DNA from 2 places in the Pseudomonas sp. FSO-7 genome. Region 2 is predicted to be linked to the other one. Evidence: predicted binding sites of a transcription regulator. Region 2 holds the regulator's gene; the other holds the start of a gene.
What was found. Region 2 encodes FliA, which starts transcription of late flagellar genes. Its sites were predicted from a motif close to CTAAAGTTTNNNNNNNNNNNGCCGNTAA; they were not measured.
Positions count from the first base shown of each region.

Region 1: the regulator FliA is predicted to act here: its motif matches at 11,396-11,423, upstream of AC515T_RS02150 (methyl-accepting chemotaxis protein).

Region 1 is NZ_CM184193.1:494,595-509,798, reverse strand. It holds gene phaZ (poly(3-hydroxyalkanoate) depolymerase) at 1-569, shown strand, start outside; gene phaC (class II poly(R)-hydroxyalkanoic acid synthase) at 682-2,364, shown strand; gene AC515T_RS02215 (TetR/AcrR family transcriptional regulator) at 2,425-3,045, shown strand; gene AC515T_RS02210 (phasin family protein) at 3,265-4,176, opposite strand; gene AC515T_RS02205 (phasin family protein) at 4,187-4,609, opposite strand; gene AC515T_RS02200 (polyhydroxyalkanoic acid system family protein) at 4,870-5,145, opposite strand; gene ubiE (bifunctional demethylmenaquinone methyltransferase/2-methoxy-6-polyprenyl-1,4-benzoquinol methylase UbiE) at 5,301-6,071, shown strand; partial or broken gene AC515T_RS02190 (ubiquinone biosynthesis accessory factor UbiJ) at 6,071-6,695, shown strand; gene ubiB (ubiquinone biosynthesis regulatory protein kinase UbiB) at 6,692-8,296, shown strand; gene hisI (phosphoribosyl-AMP cyclohydrolase) at 8,378-8,776, shown strand; gene AC515T_RS02175 (phosphoribosyl-ATP diphosphatase) at 8,769-9,101, shown strand; gene AC515T_RS02170 (twin-arginine translocase TatA/TatE family subunit) at 9,126-9,413, shown strand; gene tatB (Sec-independent protein translocase protein TatB) at 9,424-9,843, shown strand; gene tatC (twin-arginine translocase subunit TatC) at 9,840-10,637, shown strand; gene AC515T_RS02155 (16S rRNA (uracil(1498)-N(3))-methyltransferase) at 10,634-11,341, shown strand; gene AC515T_RS02150 (methyl-accepting chemotaxis protein) at 11,466-13,382, shown strand; gene AC515T_RS02145 (DUF6124 family protein) at 13,897-14,238, shown strand; gene mdoH (glucans biosynthesis glucosyltransferase MdoH) at 14,326-15,204, opposite strand, start outside.
Region 2 is NZ_CM184193.1:1,854,912-1,870,115, reverse strand. It holds gene AC515T_RS08235 (DUF2802 domain-containing protein) at 705-1,100, opposite strand; gene AC515T_RS08230 (chemotaxis protein CheW) at 1,101-1,586, opposite strand; gene AC515T_RS08225 (CheW domain-containing protein) at 1,659-2,534, opposite strand; gene AC515T_RS08220 (ParA family protein) at 2,631-3,422, opposite strand; gene motD (flagellar motor protein MotD) at 3,472-4,356, opposite strand; gene AC515T_RS08210 (flagellar motor protein) at 4,372-5,112, opposite strand; gene AC515T_RS08205 (protein-glutamate methylesterase/protein-glutamine glutaminase) at 5,112-6,251, opposite strand; gene AC515T_RS08200 (chemotaxis protein CheA) at 6,300-8,549, opposite strand; gene AC515T_RS08195 (protein phosphatase CheZ) at 8,580-9,365, opposite strand; gene AC515T_RS08190 (chemotaxis response regulator CheY) at 9,384-9,755, opposite strand; gene fliA (RNA polymerase sigma factor FliA) at 9,922-10,665, opposite strand; gene fleN (flagellar synthesis regulator FleN) at 10,662-11,492, opposite strand; gene flhF (flagellar biosynthesis GTPase FlhF) at 11,608-12,957, opposite strand; gene flhA (flagellar biosynthesis protein FlhA) at 12,969-15,098, opposite strand.

The DNA of each region.
Region 1 (15,204 bases), 1.4 Mb from region 2:
ACGTGATCGGCGTGTCCTGGGGGGGCGCCCTGGCCCAGCAGTTCGCCTACGACTACCCGGAGCGCTGCAAGAAGCTGGTGCTGGCGGCCACGGCGGCCGGGGCAGTGATGGTACCGGGCAAACCGAAGGTGCTGTGGATGATGGCCAGCCCCCGGCGCTACGTTCAGCCTTCCCATGTGATGCGTATCGCACCGCTGATCTACGGCGGCTCGTTCCGCCGTGACCCGAGCCTGGCGGCCAGCCACGCGGCCAAGGTTCGTTCGGCGGGCAAGCTCGGTTATTACTGGCAACTGTTCGCCGGCCTCGGCTGGACCAGCATCCACTGGCTGCACAAGATCCACCAGCCGACCCTGGTGCTGGCCGGCGATGACGACCCGCTGATTCCACTGATCAACATGCGCATGCTGGCTTGGCGCATTCCCAACGCCCAATTGCACATCATCGATGACGGCCATTTGTTCCTGATCACCCGGGCCGAGGCGGTGGCGCCGATCATCATGAAGTTTCTGGAGGAAGAACGTCAGCGTGCCGTGATGCATCCGCATCCCTCGCCGCTGGGCGGCGGCTGAAACCGCCCATTAGCGCCTGGCAGGACGCCGGATTGCGCAGCGACCCGAAACAGCGACTATGTTGTCTGGTTCGGTGTGTTTGTTTTTAGCCTGATGACGAAGGAGTTGACTCATGCGCGACAAACCGGCGAAGGGTTCCATGCCCGCCCCTGCCAGCTTCATCAACGCACAAAGTGCGGTCACCGGCCTGCGTGGCAGGGACCTGCTGTCCACCTTGCGCAGTGTGGCCGCACACGGTTTGCGCAACCCGGTGCACAGTGCCCGGCATGCGCTGAAACTGGGCGGTCAACTGGGCCGCGTGCTGCTGGGCGAGACCCTGCACCCCACCAACCCCAACGACCCGCGTTTCGCCGACCCCACCTGGCAGCTCAATCCGTTCTACCGCCGCAGTCTGCAGGCCTACCTGAGCTGGCAAAAACAGGTCAAGAGCTGGATTGACGAAAGCGACATGAGCCAGGATGACCGCGCCCGCGCCCACTTCGCCTTCGCCCTGCTCAACGACGCCGTAGCGCCGTCCAATACCTTGCTCAACCCCCTGGCGGTCAAGGAGCTGTTCAACTCCGGCGGCGCCAGCCTGGTTCGAGGCATCAGCCACTTGGTGGACGACCTGCTGCACAACGACGGCCTGCCCCGCCAAACCACGCCCCATGCCTTTGAAGTCGGCAAGACCCTGGCGACCACACCCGGCGCGGTGGTGTTTCGCAACGATCTGCTCGAACTGATCCAGTACCGGCCCATGAGCGAAAAGCAGTACGCCAAGCCATTGCTGATCGTGCCGCCGCAGATCAACAAGTTCTACATTTTCGACCTCAGCCCCTCCAACAGCTTTGTCCAGTACGCCCTGAAAAACGGTTTGCAGGTGTTCATCATCAGTTGGCGCAACCCTGACGTACGCCACCGCGAGTGGGGCCTGTCCAGCTATGTCGAGGCCACGGAAGAGGCCATGAACGTCTGCCGGGCGATCACCGGCGCTCGCGAGGTCAACCTGATGGGCGCCTGTGCCGGTGGCATGACCATCGCCGCCCTGCAAGGCCACCTGCAAGCCAAGCGCCAGCTGCGCCGGGTTGCCAGTGCCACGTACCTGGTGAGCCTGCTGGACAGCCAGATCGACAGCCAGGCCACGCTGTTCATTGACGAGCAAACCCTGGAAGCCGCCAAGCGCCGCTCCTACCAGAAGGGCATCCTCGATGGTCGCGACATGGCCCGGGTGTTCGCCTGGATGCGTCCCAACGACCTGATCTGGACCTACTTCATCAACAACTACCTGCTGGGCAAGGAGCCGCCGGCCTTCGACATCCTCTACTGGAACAACGACTGCACCCGGCTGCCGGCGGCTTACCACGGTGATCTGCTGGACTTCTTCAAGCACAACCCATTGACCCACCCTGGTGGCCTGGAAGTGTGCGGCACGCCCATCGACCTGCAAAAAGTGACGGTGGACAGCTTCAGCGTGGCCGGCATCAACGACCACATCACGCCTTGGGACGCGGTCTATCGCTCGACGCTGTTGCTCGGCGGCGACAAACGTTTCGTGCTTTCCAACAGCGGCCATGTCCAGAGCATTCTCAACCCGCCGGGCAACCCCAAGGCCAACTACATCGAAAGCGCAAAAATGAGCAGTGACCCACGGGCCTGGTACTACGACGCCACGCACGTCGAAGGGAGTTGGTGGACGCAATGGCTGAGCTGGATCCAGGAGCACTCCGGCGCCCAGCACGAAACCCAGATGAGCCTGGGCAACGCGAACTACCCGCCCCTGGACGCAGCCCCCGGCACCTATGTTCGCGTGCGCTGAAGGCCCTATTCCACGGCCAGGCGATTGGCGGTGGCACGACTTGACCATTAAGAAGACCGGATGAAAACCCGCGACCGCATCCTTGAATGTGCCCTGCAATTATTCAACGAAAAGGGCGAACCGAACGTCTCCACCATGGAGGTTGCCAACGAAATGGGCATCAGCCCGGGCAATCTCTACTACCACTTCCATGGCAAGGAACCGCTGATCCTCGGCTTGTTCGAGCGCTTCCAGAGCGAACTGGCACCGCTGCTCGACCCACCGGCAGACGCGCAGTTGGCGCCGGAAGACTATTGGCTGTTCCTGCATTTGATCGTCGAGCGCCTGGCCCAGTACCGGTTTCTGTTCCAGGACCTGTCGAACCTGGCCGGGCGCCTGCCGAAGCTGGCCAAGGGCATCCGTCAATTGCTCAATGCCCTGAAGCGCACCCTTGCCTCACTGCTGGCGCAGCTCAAGGCCCAGGATTTGCTGGTCAGCGATACCCAGGCCCTGGGGCAACTGGTGGAGCAGATCACCATGACCTTGCTGTTCTCCCTGGACTACCAGCGCATCCTGGACCGCGAGGGCGAGGTTCGACTGGTGGTCTACCAGATCATGATGCTGGTGGCCCCGCACCTGCCGCCCGCGACCAAGGTGGCGACGGAGCGGCTGGCGTTGCGGTATCTGGAAGAACACGACTAATCACCGCCCGTGGCAGATCCATTGTGGGTGATTCCAATATCCGTATCACCGCCAATTCCCCTGTGGGAGCGAGCTTGCTCGCGATGGCAGTGTGTCAGTCAAGATCAATACTGTTGACCCACCGCTATCGCGAGCAAGCTCGCTCCCACAGGTTGACCTGCGTACAAACAAAAACGCCCGGCCTACATAGGCCGGGCGTTTTTTTGTTTGCCCTGGATATCAGGACTGGGTGGGAGGCGTCGTTGGAGTCGACGTTGGTGCTGGAGTGGCGACCGGGGTTGGAGCGGCGGCAGAGTTCGCCGTGCTCGCCGGGGTTGCCGGCTTGGCGGCCGCAGTGGGCGCCTTGGGTGCGGCTGCTTTTGGCGCGGCCGGTTTTTTCACGGCAGGTTTTTTCGCCGCAGCGGGTTTGGCCGCCACTTTTGCCGCTGGCTTGGCTGCTGGTTTAGCCGCCGGTTTGGCCGCAGCGGGTTTAGCGGCAGCCGTCTTGGCCGCTGGCTTGGCCGCCGGTTTGGCGGCGGGCTTGGCTGCCGCTTTCGCCGCTACCGGTTTAGCCGCAGCCTTGGCCGCAGGTTTGGCCGCTGCGGTTTTAGCCGCTGGCTTGGCCGCTGCTTTCGCCGCAGGTTTGGCAGCGGGTTTTGCCGCAGCCTTGACCAGTGGCTTGGCTGCCGTTTTAGCGGCTGGCTTGGCCGCCGCCGTCTTGGTCGCCACGGGTGCGACTTTGGCGCCGGTGAGTTTTTCGATCTGCTTGGTCAGGGTGTCGACCTTGCTGTGCAGCGCCTTGACTTCATTGCGGCTCGGCACGCCCAGGCGCGAGATCGCGCTGTTCAGGCGCTTGTCGAAAGCCCCTTCCAGCTCGTCCCATTTACCCAGGGCACGATCCTTCACGCCGCCGATGCGCGACTTGGCGGAATCGACGGTTTCCTTGGTGGCATCGACTTGTTTGCCGACTGCCGTCTTGGTGAGTTTTTCGGCCTTTTCGCCGTCCTTAACCAGGGACTCGAAGAGCTTGCTGCCGTCAGTGTCGATCTTCGAGTACACGCCTAAACCAGCAAGCCAGATTTTGCGGGAATATTTTTCAATCTTCCCGGCCCACGAGCTGCCCTCTTTTTCTGTGATTTTTTTGCCAGCCATCCCGTTCTCCTTAATGTTTACGCGCGACACGTTCGAGCAATGCTGTCAGCTCATCGAGCTTAGCAGAGAGTGTCTCAACGTCATGTTTAGACGGAATGCCGATACGATTCAAGGCACTTGCAACACGGGCATCGAATACCTTCTCGACTTTATCGAGTTGTACTTCAACCCGAGCCTTGAAAGTATTGACGTCGGTCTTGGCTTCAATCAATTCGCTGTTGGCCGCTTCAAGTTTCCCGGCAATTTTCTTTTTGCCTTTGGTTTCAATAACTTCGCCAGCTTTTACCAACTCCTGGAAGTACCCGCTGCCTTCCTGGCCGACCTTCGTGTAGGCGCCCAGGCCCGCCAGCCAGATCTTGCGCGCGTACGTTTTCACGTCGCTGAGCGTGGAAGATTCAACGTCGGTTTTTTTCTTCAGAATAACTTTGGCCACGGTGCACCTCACTCGAAAAAGGTTTGAGGAACTGCCCGCACATGGACGGGCTCAGGCACAAAGTAGTGACAATAATTAGAAACGGCACCCTAACAACTGACACAATCTTGAGGACAGTGATCTCCCTGTGGGAGCGGGCTTGCTCGCGAAAGCGGTGGATCAGTCAACATCAATAGTGAATGACCCACCGCATTCGCGAGCAAGCCCGCTCCCACAGAGTTTGGTGGTGAACTTGAGTACTGCATCCTCCTTTCGGTCGATCAAGCCAACGCCTTATCCAGCGCCTTTTCGATTTCCGTCTTGATCGTGCCGCTCATGGCCGACATCAACATGCCCAACTCCACGTCGACACGGATCGAATCCTCGCCCACATGCACTTCGCCCTTGACCCCGGAACGCTTGAGCTTCAGGGTGTCGCCCTCCCACTGCGGCTCCAGGCCATAGCTGTCGGACAACTTCTGCGCCAGCTTGTCGGCCTTCTCTCGCGCCGTTTCCTTGCCCAGGCCATGGGCACGTTCAACAGTTATACGGGCCATCGGATGACTCCTGTTTTATCGGGACTTGCCTGAACGTTTCAGACCCTGGCTGCGTCAAAACGTCCCGGCGGTCGCCCATCTTACCTTCAGCCTTGCCAAGACAAAGCCCTCCACCGGGATTAGAATGTCCCGCATTCTTTTTTGGTGACCGCGATATGACTGATCAGCGCAAAGGCAGCGATGCCGAACCCACCACGCACTTCGGCTTCAAGAACGTGCCGGAAAGCCAGAAAGCGGAAAAAGTCGCTGAGGTTTTCCACTCCGTAGCCGCCAAGTACGACTTGATGAACGACCTGCTCTCGGGCGGCATGCACCGCCTGTGGAAGCGTTTCGCGATCGAGCTGTCGGGCGTGCGCAACGGCAATCGCGTGCTGGACATCGCTGGCGGCACGGGCGACCTGACGAAGAAGTTCTCCCACATCGTCGGGCCGACCGGCCAGGTGGTGCTGGCCGACATCAACGAATCCATGCTCAAGGTCGGTCGCGACCGCCTGCTGGACCTGGGTGTGGCCGGCAATGTCGAGTTCGTCCAGGCCGACGCTGAAAAGCTGCCGTTCCCCGACAACCATTTCGACTGCGTGACCATCGCCTTCGGTCTGCGCAACGTCACCCACAAGGAAGACGCCCTGCGTTCGATGCTGCGGGTGCTCAAGCCCGGCGGCCGCCTGCTGGTGCTGGAGTTCTCCAAGCCGACCAACGCGCTGATGTCCAAGGCCTATGACGCCTACTCGTTCGCCTTCATGCCGCTGATGGGCAAGCTGATCACCAACGACTCGGAAAGCTATCGCTACCTGGCCGAATCGATCCGCATGCACCCGAACCAGGAAACCCTGAAGTCGATGATGGTCGAGGCCGGTTTCGACCGCGTGACCTACCACAACATGACCGCCGGTATCGTCGCCCTGCATCGCGGTATCAAACCCTGATGTTGCTCACCGGCCTGCTCGCCAGCGTCGAACTCGGCCTCAACCGGGTATTGCGCCTGGACAGCACGGCGCTCGCGCGCCTGGCGCACTTGAGCGGCAAGGTGATCGCCGTCGACTGCCGCAGCCCGGCGTTGCAGGTGTTCATCCTGCCCAGCGACGAAGGCCTGATGCTCGCCGCCCACTGGGAAGCCGAAGCGGATTGCACGCTGCGCGCTCCGGCGTCGAGCCTGGTGAACCTGGCCCTGGGCAAGGACAAGAGCGCGGTACTGCACAGCCCCGACGTGGAGCTCGATGGCGACAGCGGCGTGCTGCTGGAGCTGGCGGCGATTCTCCAGGACCTGGAACTGGACTGGGAATACGAAGTGTCCCGCTGGATCGGTCCGGTGGCGACCCAGTTGCTCAGCGGCCATTTGCGCCGCCGCCGCCACTGGTATCGCCAGGGTTTCGCCAGCCTGGGACAGAATCTGAGTGAATACCTGGCCGAAGAATCGCGTACCCTCGTAGGCCAACGCGAGGCCCAGGCCCGTTTTGATGAACTGGATCAGGTCAAGCTTGACCTGGAACGTCTCGAGGCGCGTTTCGAGCGCCTTTCCCGATCCCTTGAAACCAAGCGATAACGCATGAAGCTGCTTGCCGTCCGCCGTTTGTTGCGCATCCAGCGCGTCGTGATCCGCTACCGCCTCGATGACCTGCTGTTCGCCCTGCCGTTGCCCTGGTTTCTCCTGGCGCTGCGCTTCGTGCTGCCGTGGCGCTGGTTCCCCCGACGAACCCTGGACCTGCCGCGTGGCGCGCGCCTGCGCCTGGCCTTGCAGGACCTGGGGCCGATCTTCATCAAGTTCGGGCAGATCCTCTCGACCCGTCGCGACCTGTTGCCCGAAGACATCGCCGACGAACTGATGCTGTTGCAAGACCGCGTGCCGCCGTTCGATTCCAAGCTGTCGGTGGCGCTGATCGAGGAACAACTGGGCAAGAAGATCAGCGAAGTCTTCAGCCGTTTCGACGTCGAGCCCCTGGCCTCGGCCTCCGTGGCCCAGGTTCACGCCGCACAACTCAAGAGCGGCGAAGAGGTGGTGGTCAAGGTCATTCGCCCGGGCCTCAAGCCGATCATCGCCCAGGACCTGGCGTGGCTGTTCATCCTCGCCCGCGCCGCCGAACGGTTGTCGGCCGATGCCCGCCTGCTGCACCCGGTGGACGTGGTCCAGGACTACGAAAAAACCATCTACGACGAACTCGACCTGCTGCGCGAGGCCGCCAACGCCAGCCAGCTGCGCCGCAACTTCGAAGGCTCGCCGCTGCTCTATGTGCCGCAAGTCTATTGGGACTGGTGCCGACCGAAAGTGTTGGTGATGGAGCGCATCTACGGCATCCAGGTCACCGACCTGGCGACCCTGGCCGACCAGCGCACCGACATGAAACTGCTGGCCGAGCGCGGCGTGGAAATCTTCTTCACCCAGGTGTTCCGCGACAGCTTCTTCCACGCCGACATGCACCCGGGCAATATCTTTGTCAGCACCGTGCAGCCTTGGAGTCCGCAATACATCGCCATCGACTGCGGCATCGTCGGCAGCCTGACCCCCGAAGACCAGGACTACCTGGCCCGCAACCTGTTCGCCTTCTTCAAGCGTGACTACCGCCGTGTCGCCCAACTGCACATCGATTCGGGCTGGGTGCCGGCCGAGACCAAGCTCAACGAATTCGAAGCGGCGATCCGTACCGTGTGCGAACCGATCTTCGAAAAACCGTTAAAAGATATTTCCTTCGGCCAGGTGCTGATGCGCCTGTTCCAGACCGCGCGACGCTTCAATATGGAGGTTCAGCCACAGTTGGTGCTGTTGCAGAAAACCCTGTTGAACATCGAAGGCCTCGGCCGTCAGTTGTACCCGGACCTCGACCTGTGGAACACCGCCCAGCCGTTCCTCGAACGCTGGATGCGCGAGCGCGTCAGCCCGCGAGCCTTGCTGGGCAACGTGCAGAGCCAGTTCGAGCAGATCCCGCACTTGGCCAACATGACCCGCGACCTGCTCGAACGCATGTCCCAACCCCACGCCCACGACCCGGCGCCACCGTGGCACCGACGCAAGGACGACTGGTTCCTGCGCTTGCTCGGCGCAGCTCACCTGGGAGGTGGCGCAATGCTGGCGGCTGGTGGACCGTTGAGCGAATTGGGCCATTGGCCCGCCGCAATCATGGTGATCGTTGGTTTGTATCTGGTCGTTCGCCGATAGCCAGCACCGGTTCGCGCTGGCACACTGTTTCAACGCTGGGCCCGCCGACGTCAGGTACGCGGCCCATGGTCGGAGTCAAAGATGAAAAACTGGCAGGACGAGATCAAGTGGGACGCTGACGGCCTGGTGCCGGCCATCGCCCAGGACCACAAGACCGGGCGCGTATTGATGATGGCCTGGATGAACCGCGAAGCGCTGGCCCTGACCGCCGCCGAGAACCGCGCCATCTATTGGTCACGTTCCCGTGGCAAGCTGTGGCGCAAGGGTGAAGAGTCCGGGCATGTGCAGCACCTGCATGAGATGCGCCTGGACTGCGACGGCGACGTCATCATCCTGATGGTCGAGCAGGTCGGTGAGATCGCCTGCCACACCGGCCGTCAAAGCTGCTTCTATCGCGTCTTCGAGAACGGCGACTGGAAAACCGTCGACCCGGTGCTCAAGGACCCGCATGCCATTTATTCAGGACATACCCATGAGTGACACCCTGACCCGCCTGGCCCAGGTGCTGGAAGAGCGCAAGGGCGCCGCGGCCGACAGTTCCTATGTCGCCAGCCTGTACCACAAGGGCTTGAACAAGATTCTGGAAAAAGTCGGCGAAGAGTCGGTCGAGACCATCATCGCCGCCAAGGACGCCGCCATCAGCGGCGACTGCAGCGACGTGATCTACGAGACCGCCGACCTGTGGTTCCACAGCCTGGTCATGCTGGCCCAACTGGGGCAGCATCCGCAGGCCGTACTGGATGAACTGGACCGTCGCTTCGGTCTGTCCGGGCACGTCGAGAAAGCCTCGCGCCCGTCCGCCTGATCAATTTTTGAGAGGAGTAGCCACATGGGTATCTTTGACTGGAAACACTGGGTCGTCATCCTGGTCGTCGTGGTGTTGGTGTTCGGCACCAAGAAACTGAAGAACCTCGGCACCGATGTCGGCGAGTCGATCAAGGGTTTTCGCAAGGCCATGAACGATGACGAGAAACCGGCCGACCCGACGACCAACCAGGCTCAGCCCGCACAACCGACCCAACCGGTACACCCGCAGGCCACTCAGCCTGTGAATGCGCCGAATACCATCGACGTGCAGGCCCAAAAAGTCGAAGAGCCCATCCGCAAAGACTCGTGAGCACTGACTAATGTTTGGGATCAGCTTCACTGAACTGCTGCTCGTCGGCCTCGTCGCCCTGCTGGTACTGGGCCCCGAGCGCCTGCCGGGCGCTGCGCGCACCGCCGGTCTCTGGATCGGGCGCCTGAAGCGCAGCTTCAATGCGATCAAACAGGAAGTTGAACGTGAAATCGGCGCCGACGACATCCGTCGGCAACTTCACAACGAACACATTCTGTCCCTGGAGCAGGAAGCGCGGAAAATCTTCACGCCGCCCCAGCAGGAACCGACGCCAGTCCAGCCTGTGGCCGAGCCGACCGTGGCTTCCCAAGCGCCAGAGAGTGGCGCGCCGGTGGCTGAACCGGCGCCAGTGACACCGACGGTAGCGGATACAGCGCCCCACGCTGTCCCTGCGCCTAACGATCCTACTTTGCCGCCGCGAGCCCCATGAGCGATATCCCCGAAAACGACCAGCCGATGCCGCTGGTATCGCACCTCACCGAGTTGCGCACCCGCCTGCTGCGTTGCGTCGCGGCGGTTTTCATCATCTTCGCCGGGCTGTTTTCCTTCACCCAGCAGATTTACACCTTCGTCTCCACGCCGCTGCGCCAGTACCTGCCGGTAGGCGCGACGATGATCGCCACCGACGTGTCGTCGCCGTTCCTGACGCCACTGAAGCTGACGATGATGGTCTCGCTGTTCCTGGCGATCCCGGTGATCCTGCACCAGATCTGGGGCTTCATCGCCCCGGGCCTGTACAAGCATGAAAAACGCATCGCCGTGCCGCTGCTGGTGTCCAGCATCCTGCTGTTCTACACCGGCATGGCCTTCGCCTATTACCTGGTGTTCCCGCTGATCTTCAAGTTCTTCGCCGCCGCCACCCCGGCGGGCGTGGAAATGATGACCGACATCAGCAGCTATCTGGATTTCGTCATGACGCTGTTCTTCGCCTTCGGCGTGGCGTTCGAAATCCCCGTGGCCGTGGTGCTGCTGGTGTGGATCGGCGTGGTCGACGTGGCCTACCTGAAGAAGATCCGCCCCTACGTGATCATCGGCTGCTTCGTGGTCGGCATGATCCTGACCCCGCCGGACATTTTCTCCCAGACCCTGCTGGCAGTGCCGATGTGGCTGCTGTTCGAGATCGGCATCCTGTTCGGTGGCCTGGTGCGCAAGCGCCGGGAAGAAGAACCCGAGGACCAGCCGGTCGATGACCACAACGACCAGCCGCCAGCGACCCAAGCGTGAACCTGCTGCTGCTCGAAGAGGCCGACTTCATTGGGCCCGACCGCGTGATCCTGAGCGATCGCCGATTGACCCACATGCAGGAAGTCCATCGCAGTGCCGTCGGTGACAGCCTGCGGGTCGGGCGCATCGGCGGGTTGATGGGCTCGGCCCAGGTACTGCGCCTGGAGGCTCGCGAGGCCGAACTGCAAGTGACCCTCGACCAGGCGCCGCCGGCCAAGTTGCCGTTGACCCTGGTGCTGGCGCTGCCGCGTCCGAAAATGCTCAGGCGAGTGTTCCAGACGGTCGCCACCATGGGCGTGCCGCGGGTGGTGTTGGTCAACAGCTATCGCGTGGAAAAGAGCTTTTGGCAGACGCCGTTCCTCGAGCCCGAGGCCATCCGCGAGCAACTGATCCTGGGCCTGGAACAAGCCCGGGACAGCGTGTTGCCTGAGGTGGTTATCGAGAAACGCTTCAAACCTTTTGTCGAGGACCGCCTGCCGGCCATGACCGCCGGCACCTTGGGCCTGGTCGGTCATCCCGGCAACCACCCGCCCTGCCCGCGAGCGCTCACAGAACCGGTGACCTTGGCCATTGGCCCCGAAGGCGGTTGGATTCCCTACGAAATCGACCTGCTGGGCAAGGCCGGTCTGCAACCGGTACAACTGGGCGAGCGGATCCTGCGGGTCGAGACCGCGGTTACCGCATTGCTTGCAAGGTTGTTCTGAAAGGTTTCTCTGCTTTGCCACAAACAAGCCACTCTGAGAATCCTGAGCTCATTTCTACAGATCCCGTCAAAGCCGCCGATACAGTGCCCATAAAACCCATTCAGCGCTCCAAGGGAGTATCAGCATGTTCCGGTGGCTTGCCCAGGGTCTGGGAAACGTAGGCGTTAACCGCAAACTCGGCGCAGGCTTCGGCCTGGTGCTGTTCCTCACCCTGATGATCGCATTCACCGGTTGGTCCGGCCTGGGCAATGTCATCAGCCGGGGCGATAAACTGGGGTTCATTGCCAGTCTCAACGACTTGAGCAAAGACTTGAACCTGGCCAGCATCGACTACAACACCACGCGGGGCGAGAAGGGCCCGCAACAGGTCAACGACCTGCTGGGCAAGCTCGAAGCCGGCCTGAAAACCGCACGCGAGTTAATCGAACAGCCGGCCGACGTCGCACTGATCGACAAGCAACTGGCTGCCGTCGCCGAATACAAGGGCGCCTTCGCCCAGATGACCCGCGCTACCGTCAACCGCGAAGATGCCCGCAGCAAACTCGGTGCCAGCGCCGACAACGCCGTGGCCCGCGTCGCCGAAGTTGAACAGTTGTTGCTGCAAGCCGGCGACGTCACCCCGTTCAACAGCGTGGTCACCCTGAGCAAGGCCATCCAGCAAGCCCGCTACCAAGTCCGCGGCTACACCTACAGCGGCAAGAGCGAAGCCCAGCAACCGGCCCTCGAGGCCATCGACACGGTCCTCAAGCTGCTTGCGCGACTGCCAGACCAATTGCCCCAGGAACACGCCGCCAACCTGCAACAGGCCAACGACTCGTTCAATCTCTATCGCGCGGCGGTCGCCCAGTTCCGCGACTCGCAGATCGACAACGCCGCGGCCCTCCAGCGCATGACCGAGCAAGGGCAAACACTGATCGATTCCAGCCAGAAGCTGACGGTTTCCCAGACAGCCGTGCGTGACCACGACGTCGTCCAAGCCAAGACGCTGCTGATCGTGGCGGCCGCGCTGGCGCTGCTGTTCGGCGTGATCGCCGCCCTGTTCATCACCCGGCAGATCGTCGGCCCACTCGGCGAAACCTTGAAGGTTGCCGAACGCGTGGCCGCTGGCGACCTGACCCACAACCTCACTTCTGACCGTCGCGACGAACTGGGCCAGTTGCAACGCGCCATGCAAAGCATGACCGTGGGCCTGCGGCAATTGATCGGCGGCATCAGCGAAGGCGTTACCCAAATCGCCAGCGCCGCCGAACAACTCTCGGCCGTGACCGAGCAGACCAGCGCCGGGGTCAACAGCCAAAAGGTGGAAACCGATCAGGTCGCCACCGCCATGCACGAAATGACCGCCACGGTGCAGGAAGTCGCCCGCAACGCCGAGGAAGCCTCCGAAGCCGCAGTCGCCGCCGACCAACAGGCCCGCGAAGGCGACAAAGTGGTGGGCGAGGCCATTGCCCAGATCGAGCGTCTGGCTAAGGAAGTGGGCAACTCCACCGCCGCCATGGGCGATTTGAAGCGCGAAAGCGACAAGATCGGCAGCGTCCTGGACGTGATCAAATCCGTGGCCCAGCAAACCAACCTGCTGGCCCTCAACGCGGCCATCGAGGCAGCCCGTGCCGGTGAGGCCGGACGTGGTTTTGCGGTGGTGGCCGATGAAGTCCGCAGCCTGGCCCAGCGCACCCAGAAGTCCACCGAAGAAATCGCAGAACTGATTGTCGGCCTGCAAAGCGGTACCGAACAAGTCGCGACCATCATGGACAACAGCCGCAGCCTGACCGACAGCAGCGTCGAACTGACCCGCCGCGCGGGGGGCTCGCTGGAAAACATTACTCGTACGGTTTCGGCGATCCAGTCGATGAACCAGCAGATCGCCGCGGCGGCTGAGCAGCAGAGTGCGGTGGCTGAGGAGATCAACCGTAGTGTGCTGAATGTGCGTGATGTGTCGGAGCAGACGGCGTCGTCCAGTGAGAAGACTGCCGCTTCGAGTGCTGAGCTGGCGCGGTTGGGGGTTCATTTGCAGACGTTGGTGGGGCGGTTCCGGGTTTGATTCGGGTGTGGGTGTTGGGGTTGGTGTTGTGTGTATATCCGTTATTTAGGTAACGGCTGCTGACGGTTCCGCTCTTACAGCGGCTTACCTTTGCGCTTCTCAAAAGTGAGCCGCTGTAAGAGCGGAACCGTCAGCAGCCGTAGCCCCAATAACGGATATACACCCAAGAATACCCAGGCCCACAATCCGTCATCCCAAGGCTACGGCGCCTTGCGCCATTGCCTACAACTACGCCAGAATCCGCCGGCTTGTACGCCTTAGGCCTGGGCTTTAACGTTTGCAGGTCGCTGTCAGTTCAGCGATCGGGTTTAGCAGCCTGGACAATCCTAGACGTACGCTCTCCACATGCGTGAGCAGGCTTCAGCGCCTGCACATCTATGTCATGGCGGTTGTGCGTGGGAGACCCTCGGGTCTGCCGGGTTCTAGGGTCCCGGTCTGCTAACCCGCGTACAGTCGCCACCCTTCTCGTTTAGCAGCGATATCTGGCGGCTCCATTACCCTAGGAGCGTCAACCATGTACAAGGTCACACCCAACCCACCAGAACCAGAAACCGACCCCAAGAAACTCCAGGAAGCCGCTGATCGCACACTCGATTACTACCTGAACCCCAAACAGGCCAAATCCGAGAATAAAGCGTCGCCAGGCCAACTCTTCACCGTCGTCGACGGCATCGACACCGAAAACCTGCTGGCCAACCTCAGCGAAACCCTGGCCTCAGCCGATGCCATGGTCAACGACCTTGCGTTCGACCTGAAAGGCTCTCGACGCCATGTTGCCCTTGGCATCCTGCAACTGATCGAACTGAGTGGTTTGTTGGCTAATCGACTGTTGGACAGCGTCAACCCAAGACCATAGCTCCCTCGTTACAAAGCCGGGGCCACAGGTAAAAAATGCACCCAACAAAAAGCCCCGCTTCTTTCCAGAAGCGGGGCTTTTTGCGTATCAGGCCACTTGAGACTGCACGCTCACCGGCTGTAGCGGTAGCAGCGGCGCATGAGGGTCGGCCTTGACCGATTCACGCCATGCCGCCAGCCACTCCGGATGCCCCTCGCTCCAGACCTGCTCATGCAGGCGGGACAAGGCCACCGGATCGCTCAGCAGGGCCAGCCGCTCACCATTGGTGAGACCCGCCGGGCCGACCTTCAGCGCGTGACGAACACGTTCGACCCGCAGCCACTCAATCGGCTCGGCCTGGCCGTGACGCGAGGTTGCCAGCGCATACGCCAAGGCGTTCTGTTGTGGATCGACCACCGCCCGGATGAAACCGTCGTTCAGCGCGTGCCAACGGTTTTCATGGGTGTACTGGTCCGTCGACAGCAGCTCCTGCGGCGGTGCGTACTCCTCAGGGATCAGGAACAGGCTTTCATCACGGGACTTCAAGCCCAGGCCCACGCGACTGGAGATCACCGACACCGGGATCGACAGCATCAGCGACCCGACAATCGGCACCAGCCACCAGAGGAAGCTCGGGTTCAGCCAGATCACCAGCAAAGCCCAGAAGAAGCCCAGCAAGGTTTGCGGACCGTGGCGCTTGACCGCTTCGCTCCATGGCGTGGAGTCGTCGTCACGTTTCGGCGAGTTCCAGGTCGCGGCCCAGCCCAGGAAAGCGGCGAGGACAAAGCGGGTGTGGAAAATCATCCGCACCGGCGCCAGCAGCATGGAGAACAGCATCTCCAGCAACATCGACAGGGTCACCTTGAACTTGCCACCGAATGCCTTCGCGCCTTTGGCCCAGATCAGGACGATGCTCAAGAGCTTGGGCAGGAACAGCAGCACGATGGTGGTCGAGAACAGCGCGATGGCTTTCTCTGGATGCCATTG
Region 2 (15,204 bases):
TGAACACCTGAAAAACCTGTGGGAGCGAGCTTGCTCGCGATGGGGCCCTGTCAGCCGACATTTATATCGACTGATACACCGCTATCGCGAGCAAGCTCGCTCCCACATGGGACCTCTACGGCAAAGCGCGGGCAATCGTGGCGAGGGAGCTTGCTCCCGCTCGGCTGCGCAGCAGCCGCAAAACCGGGCGATACGGTCTGCCTGGAGGAATGCCGGGGCCTGCTGCGCAGGCCAGCGCGAGCAAGCTCCCTCGCCACAGGGGTTATATGTGGCTGGAACGATCAGTGTGAACACCTGAAAAACCTGTGGGAGCGAGCTTGCTCGCGATGGGGACCTGTCAGCCAACATTGGTATCGACTGACACTCCGCTATCGCGAGCAAGCTCGCTCCCACATGGGATCTCTGCGGCAAAGCGCGGGCAATCGTGGCGAGGGAGCTTGCTCCCGCTCGGCTGCGCAGCAGCCGCAAAACCGAGCAATACGGTCTGCCTGGAGGAATGCCGGGGCCTGCTGCGCAGGCCAGCGGGAGCAAGCTCCCTCGCCACAGGGGTTATATGTGGCTGGAACGATCAGTGTGAACACCTGAAAAACCTGTGGGAGCGAGCTTGCTCGCGATAGGGACCTGTCAGCCAACATTGGTATCGACTGACACTCCGCTATCGCGAGCAAGCTCGCTCCCACAATTTGGATCGGTGGTGAACGCGATCAGCCGCCCTTATGCAGCTTGCTCATCAACTCCGCCTCGGCCTGGGTCAGGCCGCAGGCTTGGGTCAGTTCGTCGACGCTGGCGCCCATGCCCACCAGGCGGGCGGCCTGGGCGAAGGACAGGCTGGAGGGGTCGCGCTGTTCCAACTGGGCAAGTTTGTCCGGCAACGGCGCGACCACGGCACGCAGCTCATGGAGTGCTTCGCCCATGCGCACAGTGCCGTTCTGGTAATCGTCGACGCGCTTGGCCAGGTCCTTGATGCGCTGGTCGCGCAGCGCATCGCCCTGGGCCTGCTGAGCGGCGATCTGCCGCTGGCCACGTATGTACGCCAAAAACATCGCCAGCGTGCCTGCCCAGAAAAGGAACAGGACAATGACTGCTACCTCAAGAATCAATCAGATACTCTCCAGTTCCGACCACTCTTCTTCGCTCATCATCTTGTCCAGTTCAACCAGAATCAGCAACTCGTTATTCTTGTTGCACACGCCTTGAATGAACTTGGCGGACTCTTCGTTCCCCACGTTCGGCGCCGTCTCGATTTCCGACTGGCGCAGGTAAACCACTTCGGCGACGCTGTCGACCATGATGCCAACCACTTGCTTGTCGGCTTCGATGATGACGATCCGGGTGTTGTCGCTGATCTCGGCGTTCATCAGGCCGAAGCGCTGACGGGTATCGATCACGGTGACCACGTTGCCACGCAGGTTGATGATGCCCAGCACGTAGCTGGGTGCACCCGGTACCGGAGCGATCTCGGTATAGCGCAGCACTTCCTGAACGCGCATCACGTTGATGCCGTAGGTTTCGTTATCGAGCTTGAAGGTCACCCATTGCAGAATCGGATCTTCAGAACCCTTTTGAGACGACGCCTTATCATTCATACCCTGACCCCTCGAAAAACCGCCTGTGGCGGCATGTACTCTGTCCGGCGACGCTGTGCGCCACCGGTTGTCTTATTTCGGTTTCTGGACCGGCTTCTTGCTGCCGCCCAGGTGTTTTGCCCCGCCGCTGGCGATCAACTCCGCCAGCTCGGAAACGTCCAGCAAGGCGCACATGTGCTCGATCACCGTACCGGCCAGCCATGGCCGTTGCCCTCGATGGCTGCGCCACTTGATCTCGTTCGGGTCCAGGCGCAGCGAACGGCTGACCTGGTGCACCGCCAACCCCCACTCATAACCTTGCACCGAAATCACGTATTGCAGGCCCTGGCGAAAATCATCGCGATAACGGTCCGGCATCACCCAGCGCGCCGTATCCAGTACCTTCAGGTTGCCCGCCTGGCTCGGCAGGATCCCGAGGAACCATTCCGGCTGGCCGAACAGCGGCGTCAGTTCCTGCCCGGCCAGGGAATAAATCGAACCCAGGCAGACCAGCGGCACCGCCAGGGTCAACCCGGCCACATCGAACAACAAGCACTCGAACGGCTCGGCAGCCCAGGCCGGACGGTCGTCGCCCGGCACCGGTGGCGGTGGGTTGCTCGGCGGCAAGTGGACTTCCACCACCGGCGTCACCAGGCCCTGCAGCAACGGGGCAACGGTCGAGACCGGTGCCAGGATCGGCGCAGGCGCTTCCATTACCGCCAGTTGAGGCTTGATGAACGGAGCTTCAACCGCCGCGGCCACCACTGATTTCTGTGCGTCACGGGCCTGCTCTTCGAGCACGGCCGCTTGAAACTCATCCAGCACACCCTCGGCTTCTACGTGTTCGGGCAACGCCTCGATCACGCTTGGCGGCGGTGGCAATTCTTCGGTCGCTTCCTGCAACAGCCCATCCAGGTAGGACTGCAGTGCCATTTGCGGACGCGAGGTTGTCTTTATTGGGCGGCTCATGGGAACAGTGCGCCACTTGAAGAGGTTATCGGCATGAATGCGGCAGGACTTGAGCGTTCGCAAGCGAACACACTGCCAATGGAAAGCCTCGTCACCTTAAGCCACCTGCTGCGGAACAAGCTGTTGGGCCAGCAGATGCTTGAGTAGTGCTCGGTAGGCCAGCACGCCACGGCTCTTGCCATCGAATTGCGAAGGAGTCACACCGGCGCGGCTGGCATCCCGCAGGCGGGTGTCGACGGGGATATAGCCTTGCCAGATGTCCTCCGGGTACATGTCCCGCAACACACGCAGGGTCCCCAGGGACGCCTGGGTGCGACGGTCAAACAGCGTCGGCACGATGTTGAAGGCCAGTGTCTGTTTGCGCGAGCGATTGACCATCGCCAGGGTATTGACCATGCGCTCCAGGCCCTTGACGGCTAAATGCTCGGTCTGCACGGGAATCACCAATTGCTGGCTGGCGGCCAAGGCATTGACCATCAGCAACCCCAGCAACGGCGGGCTGTCGATGATCGCATAATCGAAATCCTGCCACAGCTGCGCCAGACTCTTGGCGATCACCAGGCCCAGGCCACTCTGCCCGGGCGACTGTCGTTCCAGGGTGGCCAGGGCGGTGCTCGACGGCAACAGGGAAATCCGCTCGTCGCTGGTGGACAACAACAATTGCCCCGGCAACCCCTCGGGCACGACGCCCTTGTGCAGGAACAGGTCGAAGTTGCTGTGCTCCAGGCTATCGGGATCGTAGCCGAAATAGCTGGTCATCGAGCCATGGGGGTCCAGATCGACGATGACCACGCGCTTGCCCGCCTCGGCCAGCAACCCGGCTAAAGCGATGGAAGATGTGGTCTTGCCCACACCACCTTTTTGATTGGCGACTGCCCAGACTCTCATTCGGATCGTTCCTCCCGGCCGAAACAGGCTCGACCGAGAAATAGCTCGGTTATAAAGCGGGTGACGGAGAATTGACGGCACTCTGTCTTCCCGGCGACTTGACCGGAGCCGGTGCAGTTTGTGTGCCAGCCCGCTTCAATGCCGCATCCGGGGTTGCATGGGCCGTACCGGTACCGGTCAGGCTACGACGTACATCGAGGTTACGCGACACCACCAGCACCACCCGCCGGTTGCGCGCACGCCCCTCGGCCGTGGCGTTGTTGGCCACCGGCTGGAACTCACCGTAGCCCACCGAGGCCAGGCGACCGGGGTTCACACCCTGCATCGCCAGCATGCGCACGATGCTCGCCGAACGGGCCGAAGACAGTTCCCAGTTGGTCGGGTACTGCGCGGTACGGATCGGCTGGTCGTCCGTGAAGCCTTCGACATGGATCGGGTTGTCGAAGGGCTTGAGGATCGCTGCAACCTTATCGATGATGTTGAACGCCATGTCGCTGGGCATGGCGTCGCCGCTGCCGAACAACAAGCTGGAATTGAGTTCGATCTCGACCCACAACTCGTTGCCACGCACGGTCATCTGGTTGGAGCTGATCAGGTCACCGAACGCCGCGCTGATGTCGTCGGCGATGCTTTTCAACGGATCGCTACTGCCGGCGATACCGGCGTCGACCTGCTCGCTGTCCTTGACCAAGGGTTTGGCCGGCGTAGTGGTCTTGGGCCGCTCCTCGCCGATAGGGATCGGCTTGAGGGCCCGGTCGGAATCGGTGAAGACCCCGATCAACGCCTCGGAAATGACTTTGTACTTGCCTTCGTTGACCGACGAAATCGAATACATGACCACGAAAAAAGCGAACAGCAGCGTGATGAAGTCGGCATAGGAAACCAGCCAGCGTTCATGGTTGACGTGTTCTTCACGATGCCTGCGACGTGCCATGCTCCATACCCCCCATCAGTCCATGAAGCCCTGGAGCTTCAGCTCAATGGAGCGCGGGTTTTCGCCTTCGGCGATCGACAGGATCCCTTCCAGCAGCATTTCGCGATAGCGCGACTGGCGCAACGCGATGGATTTGAGCTTGGCCGCGATGGGCAGCAGCACCAGGTTGGCACTCGCCACGCCATAGATCGTGGCGACGAACGCCACGGCGATACCGCTGCCCAGCTGCGATGGATCGGCCAGGTTGCCCATCACATGGATCAGACCCATCACCGCACCGATGATGCCGATGGTCGGCGCGTAGCCGCCCATGCTTTCGAAGACTTTGGCCGCTTCGATGTCGCGGCTTTCCTGGGTATAGAAATCCACTTCCAGGATGCTGCGGATGGCTTCCGGCTCGGCGCCGTCCACCAGCAATTGCAGGCCTTTGCGTGAGTAGCTGTCGGGTTCGGCATCGGCCACCCCTTCCAGGCCCAGCAGGCCTTCCTTGCGAGCGGTCAGGCTCCAGTTCACCACCCGGTCGATACCACCGGCCAGGTCGACACGGGGCGGGAACAGAATCCAGATCAGCACCTGCATGGCCCGCTTGAAAGCGCTCATGGGCGACTGCAGCAGCGCCGCGCCGACGGTGCCACCGATCACGATCAACGCCGCCGGGCCGTTGGCCAGCGCGCCCAGATGACCGCCTTCCAGATAATTGCCGCCAATGATGGCGACGAACGCCATAATGATGCCGATCAGGCTGAGCACATCCATTACAGGCAGGCCTCGACCAGGTGTCTACCGATGTCGTCCAATCCGTACACCGCGTCGGCAAGATCGGCTTTGACGATGGCCATCGGCATGCCATAGATCACACAACTGGCTTCATCCTGGGCCCAGATCGCACTGCCGCCCTGCTTGAGCAGCCGTGCGCCTTCGCGGCCGTCGGCGCCCATGCCGGTGAGCACCACCGCCAGAACTTTGTCACCGTAGGACTTGGCTGCGGAACCGAAGGTAATGTCCACACAAGGCTTGTAGTTCAGGCGCTCGTCGCCCGGCAGGATTTTCACCGCGCCGCGGCCGTCGATCATCATCTGCTTGCCACCCGGCGCCAGCAACGCCAGGCCCGGACGCAGGATGTCGCCATCCTCGGCTTCCTTGACGTTGATGTTGCACAGCTTGTCCAGACGCTCGGCAAACGCCTTGGTGAACGCCGCGGGCATGTGCTGGATCAGCACGATGGGAGCCGGGAAGTTGGCCGGCAACTGGGTCAGAACCCGTTGCAGCGCCACCGGGCCGCCCGTGGACGTACCGATCGCCACCAGCTTGTAGGCTTTGCGCTTGGGGGCCGGCGACGATGGACTGGCAGGTGCCGAACGCGTCGGCGCAGGCGCCGGGGCGCTGCGTACCGGGGCCGCATTGAAGCTGCTCGATGCCGTCGACGTCGGCGCTGGCGCCGGGCTTGGGGCCGCAACCGGGGCTGGCGCCGGTGTGCTGTAGGCACCGACACGGCGATTGCTGCGGGAAATGCTGTGGACCTTTTCGCACAGCAACTGCCGGACCTTGTCGGGGTTGCGCGAAATGTCTTCGAAATTCTTCGGCAGGAAATCCACCGCCCCGGCGTCCAGCGCATCGAGGGTCACCCGGGCGCCTTCGTGGGTCAGGGACGAGAACATCAAGACCGGGGTCGGGCAGCGCTGCATGATATGCCGCACGGCCGTGATGCCGTCCATCATCGGCATCTCATAGTCCATGGTAATCACGTCCGGCTTGAGTGCCAGGGCCTGATCGATCGCCTCTTTGCCATTAGTCGCGGTACCGACGACCTGAATACTCGTGTCCGCCGAAAGAATTTCCGAGACGCGGCGACGGAAAAACCCCGAATCGTCCACCACCAGGACTTTAACTACCATAAACACTCCGTTAGACGAGGCGCGGCGCTGGGCCGCCCCCCTCCAGAATCAAATACGCCGGGCGGCGTAACGCTTGAGCATGCTTGGCACATCGAGAATCAACGCGATGCGGCCGTCGCCGGTGATGGTGGCGCCGGACATGCCCGGGGTGCCTTGGAGCATCTTGCCCAACGGCTTGATGACCACTTCTTCCTGGCCCACCAACTGGTCGACGACGAAGCCGATCCGCTGGGTGCCCACCGAAAGGATCACCACATGGCCTTCGCCCTGCTCCACATGAGCCGCGGAGCTGACCAGCCAGCGCTTGAGGTAGAACAGCGGCAATGCCTTGTCCCGTACGATCACCACTTCCTGGCCGTCCACCACGTTGGTGCGCGACAGGTCGAGGTGGAAAATCTCGTTGACGTTGACCAGCGGGAAGGCGAAGGCCTGGTTGCCCAGCATCACCATCAGGGTCGGCATGATCGCCAGGGTCAGCGGGACCTTGATGACGATCTTCGAACCCTGGCCCTTGGTCGAGTAGATGTTGATCGAACCGTTGAGCTGGGAAATCTTGGTTTTCACCACGTCCATGCCCACGCCACGGCCGGACACGTCGGAAATCTCGGTCTTGGTGGAGAAACCCGGGGCGAAGATCAGGTTGTAGCACTCGGTGTCGCTCAGGCGGTCGGCGGCATCCTTGTCCATCACACCACGTTTCACCGCGATGGAACGCAGCACGTTCGGGTCCATGCCTTTGCCGTCGTCGGAGATCGACAACAGGATGTGGTCGCCCTCCTGCTCGGCGGCCAGGATCACCTTGCCGCTGCGGACCTTGCCCGAGGCTTCGCGCTCTTCCGGCGACTCGATGCCGTGGTCGACCGCGTTGCGCACCAAGTGGACCAGCGGGTCGGCCAGGGCCTCGACAAGGTTCTTGTCGAGGTCGGTCTCTTCGCCCACCAGTTCCAGGTTGATTTCTTTCTTGAGCTGGCGAGCCAGGTCGCGAACCAGGCGCGGGAAGCGCCCGAAGACTTTCTTGATCGGCTGCATCCGGGTCTTCATGACCGCGGTCTGCAAATCGGCCGTGACCACGTCGAGGTTCGACACGGCCTTGGACATGGCTTCGTCCTGGCTGTTGAGCCCCAGGCGCACCAGACGGTTACGCACCAGCACCAGTTCGCCGACCATGTTCATGATCTCGTCCAGGCGTGCGGTGTCGACCCGAACGGTGGTCTCGGCTTCGCTGGCCGGTTTTTCCGCTGGCGCAGCCGCCGGAGCTCGGGCGGCTGCCGGGGCAGCAGCGGCAGGCTTGGCGGGCTCGGCCTTGGGTTCCGGTGCCTTGGCAGCGGGTTTTGGCGCAGCCTTGGCCGCTGGCGCAACGGTGGTGGCAGCAGGCGCAGCGGCAGCTGTACCGACTTCGCTGAACTTGCCCTTGCCGTGCAGCTCATCGAGCAGGGATTCGAATTCGTGGTCGCTGATCAGGTCGCTGCCAGCGGCAGCGGCGGCAGGCTTGGCCGGGGTCGGTGCCGAAGCGATGGCCGAATCCAGTGCGTCAACGGCAAAGGTGCCCTTGCCATGCAACTGGTCGAGCAACGCTTCGAATTCGTCGTCGGTGATGTCGGAGCTGTCGCCCGCCGCTTTCGGGGCGGCCGGGGCCGTCGGCGGGACGACCGCATCCGGCGCGAACTGGCCCTTGCCGTGAAGCTGGTCGAGCAGCGACTCGAACTCGGCATCGGTGATTTCATCGCTGGCAGCCCCGGCGGCTTGCGCAGCAGGTGCAACCTGAGCGGCTGGCGCTTCGGCCTGGGCCTTGACGGTATTCAGGGAGTCCAGCAGCTGTTCGAATTCGTTATCGGTGATGTCGCCCGATTCTTCGACGACCGGCTCTTCAACCACCGCTTCGGCAACCGGCGCCGCTTCGTCAGCCGATTGCGGCTCGGCCAGGCGTGCCAGCGCGGCGAGCAACTCAGGAGTGGCAGCGGTGATCGGCGAACGCTCGCGCACCTCGCTGAACATGCTGTTGACCGCATCCAGCGCTTCGAGCACCACGTCCATCAGTTCCGAATCAACGCGACGCTCACCCTTGCGCAGGATGTCGAACACGTTCTCGGCAATGTGACAGCACTCCACCAGCTCGTTGAGCTGGAGGAAGCCGGCGCCTCCTTTTACAGTGTGGAAACCGCGAAAAATTGCATTGAGCAGATCCGCATCATCTGGTCGGCTTTCCAGCTCGACCAGCTGTTCGGACAGTTGCTCTAGAATCTCGCCGGCCTCAACCAGGAAATCCTGAAGGATCTCTTCATCGGCGCCGAAGCTCATTAATGGCTGCTCCTAAAACAGGGCTAAAACTCAGAATCCAAGGCTGGACAGCAAATCGTCCACATCGTCCTGACCGGACATAACGTCTTCTCTTTTATCGGCATGAATTTGCGGACCTTCACCCTGAGAGAGATGTTTTTGTGGATCTTTTTCAGCAAGCATCGCTTCACGGTCGTGTTCGATGCCTGCAAAGCGGTCGACCTGGCTGGCCATCAACACCAGTTTGAGCAGGTTGCTTTCCACTTCGGTGACCAACTGGGTCACACGCTTGATCACCTGGCCGGTCAGGTCTTGATAGTCCTGGGCCAGCAGAATGTCGTTGAGGTTGCTTGCCACGGCGCGGTTCTCGGTGCTGCTGCGCGCCAGGAAACCGTCGACCCGACGGGCCAGCTCCCGAAACTCTTCAGCACCGACTTCGCGACGCATGAACCGGCCCCAGTCGGTGCTCAAGGCCTGAGCCTCTTCGCTCAGGCCGTTGACCAGCGGCGTCGCGCTCTCCACCAGGTCCATGGTGCGGTTGGCCGCGGCTTCGGTCAGCTTGACCACATACCCCAGGCGCTCGGTGGCGTCGGTGATCTGGGAGACTTCCTCGGCCTGCGGCATGTGCGGGTCGATCTGGAAATTGACAATCGCGCTGTGCAGTTCACGCGTGAGCTTGCCCACTTCCTGATACAGACCGCGGTCACGGGTCTGGTTGAGCTCATGGATCATTTGAACCGCATCGCCAAAACGACCTTTTTCAAGGCTGTCGACCAGTTCGCGGGCATGTTTTTTCAGGGTCGATTCGAAATCGCCCATTGAAGATTCGTTGTCCATAGCTCCCCCGTGGCGCCGTTAACCGATGCGTTCGAAGATTTTTTCGATCTTCTCTTTCAACGCCTGGGCCGTGAAGGGTTTGACCACATAGCCGTTTACACCGGCCTGGGCCGCTTCGATGATCTGCTCGCGCTTGGCTTCGGCAGTGACCATCAGCACCGGAAGGTGCTTGAGTTTTTCGTCGGCACGCACCTGGCGCAGCAGGTCGATACCGGTCATGCCCGGCATGTTCCAGTCGGTAACCAGAAAATCGAAGTTGCCACTGTGCAACATCGGGAGCGCAGTGGTCCCGTCATCTGCTTCGGCCGTGTTGGTGAACCCAAGGTCACGCAACAGGTTTTTAATGATCCGCCGCATCGTTGAGAAGTCATCAACGATGAGGATTTTCATGTTCTTGTCCAATTCGACCTCCAAGCAGTCTTAAACGCGCCCAGCACCTGGACGCGCCATTTCAATCAATCCGGCACAACACTCGACAACGGTCTGGAGCACAACGGATGGAGACTGGCGCAGTACCTGCCAGGCCAGCCTCGTCGCAGTGTCCCCACACTGCCTGTCAACGCGCTCGCCACTCCCCCAAACGCCCCCGCAAACGGGCCGCGCACTGGCTGTGTAACTGGCTGACCCGCGATTCACTGACCCCCAGGACCTCACCGATTTCCTTGAGGTTCAGCTCTTCGTCGTAGTACAGCGCCAAGACCAGCCGCTCACGCTCCGGCAAATTGGCAATCGCCTCCGCCAGCGCGCTCTGGAAACGCTCATCTTCCAGGTCACGCGACGGCTCCATGTGAGCACTCGCGTTATCCTCGTGCAGCCCTTCGTGTTCGCCGTCCTGCAACAGGTCGTCGAAACTGAACAGGCGGCTGCCCAAGGTATCGTTCAAAATCCCGTAATAATCGTCGAGACTCAACTGGAGTTCGGCCGCAACTTCGTGATCTTTAGCGTCACGCCCGGTTTTCGCTTCAATTGCGCGAATCGCGTCACTGACCATACGGGTATTGCGGTGCACCGAACGCGGCGCCCAATCGCCCTTGCGGACTTCATCGAGCATCGCCCCGCGAATGCGAATACCGGCATAGGTCTCGAAACTGGCGCCTTTGCTGGCGTCGTATTTGTTCGACACTTCAAGCAGGCCGATCATGCCGGCCTGGATCAAGTCCTCGACCTGGACACTGGCCGGCAACCGCGCCAGCAAGTGGTAGGCGATACGCTTGACCAATGGCGCGTAACGCTCGATCAGTTCGTATTGGGCGTCCCGTGCCGATTTTTTGTAGAGATGGTTGTAACCGCTGGCTGTCATAGCACGGGCCCTGCTGTTTGTTGCACAAGACGCTCGACGAAAAATTCCAGATGCCCGCGGGGGTTGGCCGGCAGGGGCCAGGTATCGACCTTCTGGGCGATCGCCTTGAACGCCAGCGCGCACTTGGAACGTGGAAAAGCTTCATAAACGGCACGTTGCTTCTGGACGGCCTTGCGTACGCTTTCGTCGTACGGCACGGCGCCGACGTATTGCAGGGCGACGTCCAGGAAGCGATCGGTGACCTTGGTCAACTTGGCGAACAGGTTGCGTCCTTCCTGCGGGCTCTGGGCCATGTTGGCCAGGACGCGGAAGCGGTTCATGCCATAGTCGCGGTTCAGCAGTTTGATCAGGGCGTAGGCGTCGGTGATGGACGTCGGTTCGTCGCAGACCACCAGCAGCACTTCCTGGGCGGCGCGGACGAAACTGACAACCGAGTCGCCGATGCCGGCGGCAGTGTCAATCACCAGCACATCGAGGTTGTCGCCGATGTCGCTGAAGGCCTGGATCAGGCCCGCATGCTGCGCCGGGGTCAGGTGAACCATGCTCTGGGTGCCGGAGGCAGCGGGCACGATGCGAATCCCGCCCGGCCCCTGCAAGAGCACGTCGCGCAGTTCGCAACGGCCTTCGATCACGTCCGCCAGGGTGCGTTTGGGGGTAAGCCCCAGCAGCACGTCGACGTTCGCCAGGCCCAGGTCGGCGTCCAGCAGCATGACCCGTCGGCCAAGCTCTGCCAGAGCCAGGGACAAGTTCACTGACACGTTAGTCTTCCCGACGCCACCTTTGCCGCCGGTCACCGCGATCACCTGTACGGGATGCATGCTGCCCATGTTCGTTCTTTACCTTGTCTTCTTAGACGGAGGCCACATTACTGGCTGCGCGTTCGCATAAGGAACAATGCATGGCAGACCATCGATGTAGGTACAAAAAATATTCATGATTACCTCAGCCGACCTGTTTGGTCGGGCTGTGGTAGATGTCAGCGAACATGTCAGCCATGGCTTCTTCGCTGGGTTCTTCCTGCATTTGCACACTCACGGCACGACTGACCAGTTGATGACGGCGCGGCAGATGCAAATCATCCGGGATCCGCGGCCCATCGGTCAGGTAGGCCACCGGCAGTTCATGACCGATCGCCAGGCTCAACACCTCGCCCAGGCTGGCCGTTTCGTCCAGCTTAGTCAGGATGCAGCCGGCCAGCCCGCAGCGTTTGTAGCTGTGGTACGCGGCGGTTAGAACCTGTTTCTGGCTGGTGGTTGCCAACACGAGATAATTTTTTGACTTGATGCCGCGTCCGGCCAGGCTTTCGAGCTGCATGCGCAGGGCCGGATCGCTGGCTTGCAGGCCCGCGGTATCGATCAGCACGACGCGTTTGCGCAGCAGCGGTTCCAGCGCCTGGGCCAGGGATTGGCCCGGATCCACATGGGTCACCGACACATTGAGGATCCGGCCCAGGGTCTTGAGTTGTTCCTGGGCACCGATGCGGAAACTGTCCATGCTCACCAGGGCGATGCTCTGGGCGCCGTACTTGAGCACATAACGGGCGGCGAGCTTGGCCAGGGTGGTGGTCTTGCCCATGCCGGCAGGGCCGACCATGGCAATCACCCCGCCCTCTTCCAGTGGCTCGACTTCCGGCGTGGCGATCATCCGCGCCAGGTGCGCCAGCAACATGCGCCAGGCCTGGCGCGGCTCTTCGATACCATTGATCAGCGCCAGCAGGTCCCGGGACAACGGGCCGGACAAGCCGATGCGTTGCAGGCGACGCCACAGGTTGGCCTGGGCCGGACGGCTGCCTTGCAACTGGTTCCAGGCCAGGGAGCCGAGTTGGACTTCCATCAGCTCGCGCAGGCTGTTGAGTTCGAAGCGCATCGAGTCCAGGGTGCGCGGGTCGACTCCGCGGGCAGGCGCGGCGGGTGCCGGCTCCGGACGACGTGGTTCGGCCTTGGCCTGCTCGATCAGCGGCTCGGCAGCGGTCAACGGCAGGCCGGCGGTCAGCGGCTGACCGGCGAACAATTGACGATTGGTGCCTGCGGCACCCTCGCCTTCGCTGCTGCGCAGGCTCAGTTCGGCCTGGGCGCTGGCGATGCGCGATTGGGTCTTGCGCAGCTCATCTTCGAGTTCCATGTTCGGAACCCGTGGGGCCAGCGCAGACAGTTTGTAATCCAGGGCCGCCGTCAGCTCGACACCGCCGGCGATACGACGGTTGCCAATGATGGCTGCTTCAGCGCCCAGCTCGTCACGAACCAGTTTCATGGCCTGACGCATGTCGGCGGCGAAAAAACGCTTCACTTGCATAAACCACTACCTCAGCCGTTGGGCCCTACTGTCGCAACGATGGTCACTTGCTTGTTGTCCGGTATTTCCTGGTACGCCAGCACATGCAGCCCCGGGACCGCGAGGCGCCCGAATCGCGAGAGCATCGCGCGAATCGGACCGGCCACCAGCAGGATCACCGGTTGGCCTTGCATCTCTTGCCGCTGGGCTGCTTCGATCAACGAACGCTGCAGCTTCTCGGCCATGCTTGGCTCCAGCAGAACACCCTCTTCCGAGCCTTGTCCTGCCTTCTGCAGACTATTGAGCAATATCTGTTCCAACCTTGGCTCCAAGGTGATCACAGGCAGCTCAGACTCAGTGCCTACAATGCTTTGGACGATTGCACGGGACACGCCGACCCGAACCGCAGCCACCAAGGCGGCGGTATCTTGACTCTTGGAAGCGTTGTTGGCGATGGCCTCGGCGATACTGCGTATGTCGCGCACGGGCACTTGTTCGGCCAGCAGCGCCTGCAGCACCTTGAGCAACTGCGACAACGAAACCACGCCCGGCACCAGCTCTTCAGCCAGCTTCGGCGAGCCTTTGGCCAGTACTTGCAGGAGTTGCTGGACTTCTTCGTGGCCAATCAGCTCGCTGGAGTGCTTGTACAGGATCTGGTTCAAGTGGGTCGCCACCACGGTACTGGCGTCCACCACGGTATAACCGAGGGACTGGGCCTGGGCCCGCTGGCTGATTTCGATCCACACCGCTTCCAGGCCGAAAGCCGGATCCTTGGCGGTGATGCCGTTGAGGCTGCCGTAGACCTGGCCCGGGTTGATCGCCAGCTCGCGGTCGGGGTAGATCTCGGCTTCGGCCAGGATCACGCCCATCAAGGTCAGGCGATAGGCGCTCGGCGCCAGGTCGAGGTTGTCGCGGATATGCACCGTGGGCATCAGGAAGCCCAGGTCCTGGGAGAGCTTCTTGCGTACCCCCTTGATCCGCGCCAGCAACTGTCCCCCCTGATTGCGATCGACCAAGGGGATCAGGCGATAGCCGACTTCCAGGCCGATCATGTCGATCGGGGTCACGTCATCCCAGCCCAGCTCCTTGGTTTCCATGGCGCGGGCCGGCGACGGCAGCAGTTCCTGCTGGCGCTTGACCTCTTGCAGGGCCTGGACTTTCTGCACGTTCTGCTTCTTCCAGAACCAGTAGGCACCACCGGCGGCCATGGCCGCCATGCTCAGGAAGGAAAAGTGCGGCATCCCCGGCACCAGCCCCATCACCGCCATCAGGCCGGCGGCAACGGCCAGGGCCTTGGGCGAGGCGAACATCTGCCGACCGATCTGCTTACCCATGTCTTCGGAGCCCGAAGCACGGGTCACCATGATCGCGGCGGCTGTGGATAACAACAGTGATGGCAATTGCGCCACCAAACCGTCACCAATGGTCAACAAGGCGTAGACCTTGCCGGCGTCGCCGAAGGTCATGCCATGTTGGAAGATGCCGACGGCCATGCCGCCGATCAGGTTGATGAACAGAATCAACAGGCCGGCGATGGCGTCACCGCGCACGAATTTGCTGGCACCGTCCATGGAACCGTAGAACTCGGCTTCCTGGGCCACTTCCAGGCGACGCAGCTTGGCCTGGCTCTGGTCGATGAGGCCGGCGTTGAGGTCGGCGTCGATCGCCATCTGCTTGCCGGGCATCGCATCGAGGGTGAAACGCGCGCTCACCTCGGAAATCCGCCCGGCGCCCTTGGTCACCACGACGAAGTTGATGATCATCAAGATGGCGAAAACCACGATACCGACCACGTAGTTACCGCCGATCACCACCTCACCGAAGGCCTGGATCACCTTACCGGCGGCGGCGTGCCCGTCCTGGCCGTGGAGCATGACCACCCGGGTCGATGCCACGTTCAGCGCCAGGCGCATCAACGTCGCCACCAGCAGGATGGTCGGAAATACGGCAAAATCCAGCGGCCGCAGGGCGTAGACGCACACCAGCAACACGACGATCGACAGGGCGATGTTGAACGTGAAGAACACGTCCAGCAGGAACGGCGGTACCGGCAGCATCATCATGGCGAGCATGACCAGCAGCAAGATCGGCACACCCAGATTGCCCCGGCTGAGGTCGGCTACATTGCTGCGCGCGGTGCTGAGTAACTGAGAGCGATCCACCAATATTCCCCGTGCCTGTGAAGCAAACTTTTGACGCCCGGAGGGGGCGCAGGCGGGGTATTGCAAGAAGCCTTCCAACTTTTGTCGAGGGCTGAAATAGAGGGGT